Azospira inquinata: one gene and its partner. The protein of the gene in region 1 binds, or shares a complex with, the protein of each later gene. Links are inferred from orthologs where the notes say so. Each region holds a gene or a part of one and is shown on either strand. Other genes may lie near its edges. The genes, in order: accC and accD.

Region 1 (3,313 bases):
ACTTGCAGACATGAAGAAGCAGACTTCCCAGTCCTCGAAGTCCGCCAAAAGCGGAGTTCAGGCAGAACAACTGCGGATCCTGGTGCTACATGGTCCTAACCTCAACCTGTTAGGCACCCGGGAACCGGAAATCTATGGGCACACCACCCTGGCGGATATCAATCGTCGCCTGGCCTGCCGCGCCAAAGAGGCAGGCATCGTGCTGGAAAGTTTCCAGAGCAACCACGAAGGCGCCTTGATCGAGTGCATCCACGCCGCCCGGGACCAGAGCGTGAACGCCATCATTTTCAATCCAGCGGCCTACACCCACACCAGCGTGGCTATCCGGGACGCCCTGGCAGGGGTGGATATTCCCTTTGTGGAAGTCCATCTCTCCAACGTCTTCGCCCGGGAACCCTTCCGCCACCACTCCTATTTTTCCGATCTGGCGATCGGCGTCATCAGCGGTCTGGGTGACGAGGGCTATGCCTTGGCCCTGGAATTCCTGCTGAACCGCCTCAGCCCCAACTAAAACCGGTTTCTTATTGGTTGTTCACCCCCACCGCCCGACTTGGGCGGTTTTTTCTCGGGAGAGATCATGGATTTGCGCAAGCTGAAAAAACTCATCGACCTGGTACAGGAATCCGGCATTTCCGAACTGGAAGTCACGGAAGGGGAAGAAAAAGTCCGGATCGCCAAGCAAGGCCCGGTCGTTTCCGCCCAGCCCACCTATGTCCAAGCCCAACCCATGATGGCCGCACCGGCCGCTGCGGCCCCCGCCGCTGCGCCGACGGCGGATGAAGATGACGGTATTCCGGAAGGGCATGTGGTCAAAGCCCCCATGGTAGGCACCTTCTACCGGGCTCCCTCCCCCGGCGCCGAAGCCTTTGTGGAAGTGGGTCAGACGGTCAAACAGGGGGATACCCTGTGCATCATCGAAGCCATGAAGCTGCTCAACGAAATCGAGGCTGACGCCTCCGGCACCATCAAGGCCATTTTGCTGGACAACGGGGAGCCGGTGGAATTCGGCGAACCCCTGTTCGTCATCGGCTAAGGAGCCGCCCTCCATGTTCGACAAAGTTCTTATCGCCAATCGGGGCGAGATTGCCCTGCGGGTCCAGCGGGCCTGCCGGGAGCTGGGCATCAAGACCGTGGTGGTCCATTCCGAAGCGGATCGGGAAGCCAAGTACGTGAAGCTGGCTGACGAATCCGTCTGTATCGGTCCGGCCGCCTCCGCCCAGAGCTACCTCAATATTCCGGCCATCATTTCCGCCGCCGAAGTCACGGACGCCCAGGCTATTCACCCGGGCTACGGCTTTCTCTCGGAAAACGCGGATTTCGCCGAACGCACGGAAAAATCCGGCTTCGTCTTCATCGGCCCCCGGGCCGACACCATCCGCCTGATGGGGGACAAGGTGTCCGCCAAGGCCGCCATGAAGGCCTCCGGCGTGCCCTGCGTACCGGGTTCGGACGGCGCCCTGCCGGAAGACACCAAGGAAATCATCAAAATCGGCCGGGAAGTGGGTTATCCGGTGATTATCAAGGCCTCTGGCGGTGGTGGCGGCCGGGGCATGCGGGTGGTGCATACGGAAGCCGCCCTCATCAACGCCGTCCAGACCACCCGGACGGAAGCCCAGGCGGCTTTCGGCAATCCCACGGTGTACATGGAAAAATTCCTGGAAAATCCCCGTCACGTGGAAATCCAGGTACTGGCCGACGAATACAAGAGCGCCATTTATCTGGGGGAACGGGACTGCTCCATGCAGCGCCGCAACCAGAAGGTCATCGAAGAAGCGCCGGCCCCGGGCATTCCGCCCCGGCTCATCGCCCGCATCGGCGAACGCTGCGCCGAAGCCTGCCGCCGCATCGGCTACCGGGGCGCCGGCACCTTTGAATTCCTCTACGAAAACGGGGAGTTCTATTTCATCGAAATGAACACCCGGGTTCAGGTGGAACACCCGGTCACCGAGTTCATCACCGGGGTGGATATCGTCCAGGAACAAATCCGCATCGCCGCCGGGGAAAAGCTCCGCTACAAGCAGCGGGACATTGAAATTCGCGGTCACGCGGTGGAATGCCGGATTAACGCGGAAGATCCCTTCACCTTCGTCCCCAGTCCGGGCAACATCGAATGGTGGCATCCACCCGGCGGCCCAGGGGTGCGGGTGGATTCCCACGTTTATTCCGGCTACCGGGTTCCGCCCTACTACGATTCCATGATCGGCAAGATCATCACCTACGGGGACACCCGGGAGCAGGCCATCCGCCGGATGCGCATTGCCCTCTCCGAAACCGTGGTGGAAGGCATCAAGACCAATATTCCCCTGCACCAGGAACTGATGCTGGACGCCAATTTCATCAAAGGCGGCACCAGCATTCATTACCTGGAACACAAACTCGCCGCTAAAGGCGAGGTGAAAGGAAACTGAGGCTCAACGTGCCCTGGCTCAATTTGCATTGTCTTTTGGATGCCGCCGGGGCCGAAGCCCTGGCGGAAGCCCTCATGGACGTGGGCGCCCTGTCCACCAGCATTGAGGACGCGGACGCGGGTACCCCGGCGGAAACCCCCCAGTTCGGCGAACCGGGCATGGATTCCAGCGCCGCCTGGGACCATTCCCGCCTTACCGCCCTGTTCGGTACGGACAAGGACCCGGTAATCGCCCTGGGGGCGGCCTGCGCCGCCGTAAATCTGCCCCTGCCCGCCTACACCCTGGAAGAGGTGGAAGAACAAAACTGGGTGCAGATCACCCAGGCCCAATTTGACCCCATCCCCATTTCCCCCCGACTGTGGATCGTGCCCTCCTGGCACCAGGCCCCGGACCCGGAGGCCATTAACCTGATTCTGGACCCGGGCATGGCCTTCGGTACCGGCTCCCACCCCACCACCCGGCTCTGCCTGGAGTGGCTGGAACGCCATGTCACCGCCGGATGCAGCCTGCTGGATTACGGCTGTGGCTCGGGCATTCTGGCCATTGCCGCTGCCCGCCTGGGCGCCGGGCAGGTCACGGGGGTGGATATTGACCCCCAGGCGGTGGAAGCCGCCCGGGCCAATGCGGAACGGAACCAGGTGGGTATAGAATTCAGCGATTCCCACCAACCGGTGACGGGCCAATACGACATCGTGGTCGCCAACATTCTCTCCAATCCCCTGAAAGCCCTGGCCCCCGCCCTGGCCTCCCACGTCCGCCCCGGCGGCTGGCTGGCTCTGTCCGGCATCCTGGCCCAGCAGGCGGAAGAACTGATGGCCATTTATCGCACCTACTTTGCCATGGCCGTGGCCGACGAGCGGGAAGGATGGGTGTGCCTGGAAGGGCGTAAAGCATGATGTTCACCC
Region 2 (3,053 bases), 660 kb from region 1 along the record:
GCCTGGAAGGCATCATTCCCGCCCTGGAATCGTCCCACGCCTTGGCCTACGCGGCCAAGCTGGCGCCGACCCTGCCCAAGGACAAAGTTCTGCTCGTCAATCTCTCCGGCCGGGGCGACAAGGACATGCATACCGTGGCCGAAAAATCCGGAATCAAGTTCTGATCATGGCCCGCATTCAAGACACTTTTACCCGCCTCAAGGCCCAGGGCCGCAAGGCGCTCATTCCCTTCGTTACCGCCGGGGACCCGGATCCGTCCCTCACCGTGTCCCTGATGCACACCCTGGTGGAAGCCGGGGCGGACATTATCGAGCTGGGGGTGCCCTTTTCCGATCCCATGGCCGACGGTCCCACCATCCAGCGGGCTTCCGAACGGGCTCTGGCCAAAGGCATGAGCCTCACCCAGGTGCTCGCCCTGGTGGCCGAATTTCGCCGTCAGGACAGCCAGACCCCGGTGGTGCTCATGGGATATGCCAACCCCATTGAAGCCATGGGGGCGGAAGCCTTCACCCAAGCCGCCCACGGGGCCGGGGTGGACGGGGTGCTGGTGGTGGATTACACCCCGGAGGAAAGCGGGGAATTCGCCCGGGCCATGGCGGCCCAGGGCATGGACCCCATCTACCTCCTGGCCCCTACCTCCACGGATGCCCGCATTGCCCAGGTGGCGGCCATCGCCCGGGGCTACGTCTATTACGTCTCCCTCAAGGGAGTGACCGGCTCCGCCAAGCTCAATCTGGACGAGGTGGCGGCCCGTATTCCCCACATCCGGGAAAAGACTGGCCTGCCCGTGGGGGTAGGGTTCGGTATCCGGGACGCGGCTACGGCGGGGGCCATTGGGGCCTTTGCCGATGCCGTGGTGGTAGGCAGCCGGATCATTGAGGAAATGGAAAAAAATCCGGAAGACCCCCTGGTCAAGGTCCGGGCCCTGGTGGCGGAATTGCGCCGGGGCGTGGATGGGGTCAAGGCCTAAGACTGGGAAAGGAAGTAAGCGGTTGTAGTACCCGTGTTTCAAGGGGCGGGGCGCCCGCCAGGTGCCCCGCCGAATGCAAGGCCCATCAAGGCAACGGAGCCGACGGATCGCCACAAGCGACGCCCCGTCGGCCTAAACAAGGAGAACGACATGAGCTGGTTGCAGAAACTCCTGCCGCCTAAGATCAAACGGGAGGGTGCCCCCCACCGTTCCAATCTGCCGGAAGGGCTGTGGCGCAAGTGCCCGGCGTGCGAGGCCGTCCTTTATGCCTCGGACCTGGAAAACAATCTCAACGTCTGTCCCAAGTGCGGACACCACCACCGGCTCTCTTCCCGGGCCCGGCTGGACCTGCTGCTGGACCCGGAAGGCCGGTTCGAGATCGGTGCCGAGGTGCTGCCCATGGACAGCCTGAAGTTCAAGGACAGCCGCCGTTATCCGGAACGCCTCCATGCCGCCACGGAAGACACGGGGGAAACGGATTCCCTGGTGGTCATGCAGGGAGCCATCAAGACCCTGCCCGTGGTGGTGGCCTGTTTTGAATTCGATTTCATGGGCGGTTCCATGGGCTCGGTGCTGGGGGAACGGTTTGTCCGGGGCGTGCGTACGGCCCTGGAGCAGAAGACGCCTTTCATCTGCGTCACCGCTTCCGGCGGGGCCCGGATGCAGGAAGGCCTGTTTTCCCTGATGCAGATGGCCAAAACCACCGCTGCCCTGACCAAGCTGTCGGAAGCCGGGCTGCCCTTCATTTCCGTGCTTACCGATCCCACCATGGGGGGGGTGTCCGCCTCCTTTGCCTTCCTGGGGGATGTGGTCATGGCCGAACCCAAGGCTCTGATTGGCTTTGCCGGTCCCCGGGTGATTGAGCAGACGGTGCGGGAAACCCTGCCGGAAGGCTTCCAGCGCTCCGAATTCCTGGTGGAAAAGGGCGCTATCGACATGATCGTGGATCGTCGGGAAATGCGGGATAGAATCGCCGCCCTCCTGACCTTGCTGCAAAAGCTGCCTGCGGCCGCCTGATCCTGTTTTCCGTATTGCCGGGGAGGGATTTTCCCTCCCTTCTTTTTTGCGAGTCTCCCGTGTCCCTTACCGCCTCCTCCGACCTTTCTGCTTGGCTGCAACATCTGGAATCCCTCCATCCCAAGGGTCAGGCCGGGATCGAGCTGGGCCTGGAGCGCATCCGTCGGGTCAAGGAGCGCCTGGGCCAGACGCCCTTCTGCCCCCTCATCCTGGTGGGGGGGACCAACGGCAAGGGCTCGGTGTGCGCCTACCTGGAGGCCATGCTGGACCGGGCCGGTTACAAGGTGGGCTGTTATACCTCCCCCCATTTGTTGCGCTACACCGAGCGGGTGCGGGTGGGCGGCCAGGAAGTGGCCGAAGACGCCCTCTGCGCCGCCTTCGCCCGGGTGGAGGCGGCCCGGGGTGAGGAACACCTGACCTATTTTGAATTCGGCACCCTGGCGGCCTGGGAAGTATTCGCCGCCGCCGGGGTGGAAGCCCTGATCCTGGAAGTGGGCCTGGGAGGCCGCCTGGATGCGGTAAATGTGTATGAGCCGGATGTCTCCGTGGTGACCGGCATCGCCCTGGATCACACGGACTGGTTGGGCCCCACCCGGGAACATATCGGTCGGGAAAAGGCGGGGATTTTCCGCCCCGGCAAGCCCGCCGTCTGCGGCGACCCCAAGCCCCCCCAAAGCCTGCTGGACCAGGCCGCCGCCCTGGGCACCGATCTGCGCCTCCTGGGGCGGGACTACGGCTATGAAAAGACCCAGGAAGAACGGCTGCAATGGCGCTACTGGTGCCGCTTTCCGGCCCGGGAAGGGGCCCAGGCCGAGCTGTTGCGCCGCACCCTGGCCTATCCGGGCTTACGGGGCAGCGCCCAGTTGGCCAACGCCAGTACCGCCCTGACGGCCCTGGAATGCCTGCGGGAGCGTCTGCCCGTGACCATGGGGGCGATTCGCCAGGGCCTGATCGAAACCGAGCTTACCGGGCGCTTCCAGGTGCTGCCGGGGAAACCGGCCCTGGTCCTGGATGTGGCCCACAATCCCCAGGCCGCCGCCGTGCTGGCGGACAATCTGGGCTCCAT

The links.
Region 2: the proteins of accC (region 1) and accD are in contact, whole or in part, in a solved structure (PDB 8UXZ), measured with the Escherichia coli proteins. The link is inferred for Azospira inquinata from one-to-one orthologs.

The regions. Positions count from the first base shown.
Region 1 is NZ_CP064782.1:1,939,946-1,943,258, reverse strand. The notes cover bases 232-3,227. They hold accC (acetyl-CoA carboxylase biotin carboxylase subunit), read left to right. Parts: upstream 232-1,046; coding sequence 1,047-2,408; downstream 2,409-3,227. Other genes in these bases: prmA (50S ribosomal protein L11 methyltransferase), read left to right, coding at 2,417-3,227; accB (acetyl-CoA carboxylase biotin carboxyl carrier protein), read left to right, coding at 578-1,033; aroQ (type II 3-dehydroquinate dehydratase), read left to right, coding at 232-511. Outside these bases: more of aroQ, read left to right, coding at 11-231; more of prmA, read left to right, coding at 3,228-3,304; Azoinq_RS08920 (DUF3426 domain-containing protein), read left to right, coding at 3,301-3,313. UniProt on the Escherichia coli protein: This protein is a component of the acetyl coenzyme A carboxylase complex; first, biotin carboxylase catalyzes the carboxylation of the carrier protein and then the transcarboxylase transfers the carboxyl group to form malonyl-CoA.
Region 2 is NZ_CP064782.1:2,598,718-2,601,770, forward strand. Bases 318-3,053 are described here. They hold accD (acetyl-CoA carboxylase, carboxyltransferase subunit beta), read left to right. Parts: upstream 318-1,120; coding sequence 1,121-1,987; downstream 1,988-3,053. Other genes in these bases: trpA (tryptophan synthase subunit alpha), read left to right, coding at 318-970; folC (bifunctional tetrahydrofolate synthase/dihydrofolate synthase), read left to right, coding at 2,047-3,053. Also shown: trpB (tryptophan synthase subunit beta), read left to right, coding at 1-164; more of trpA, read left to right, coding at 167-317.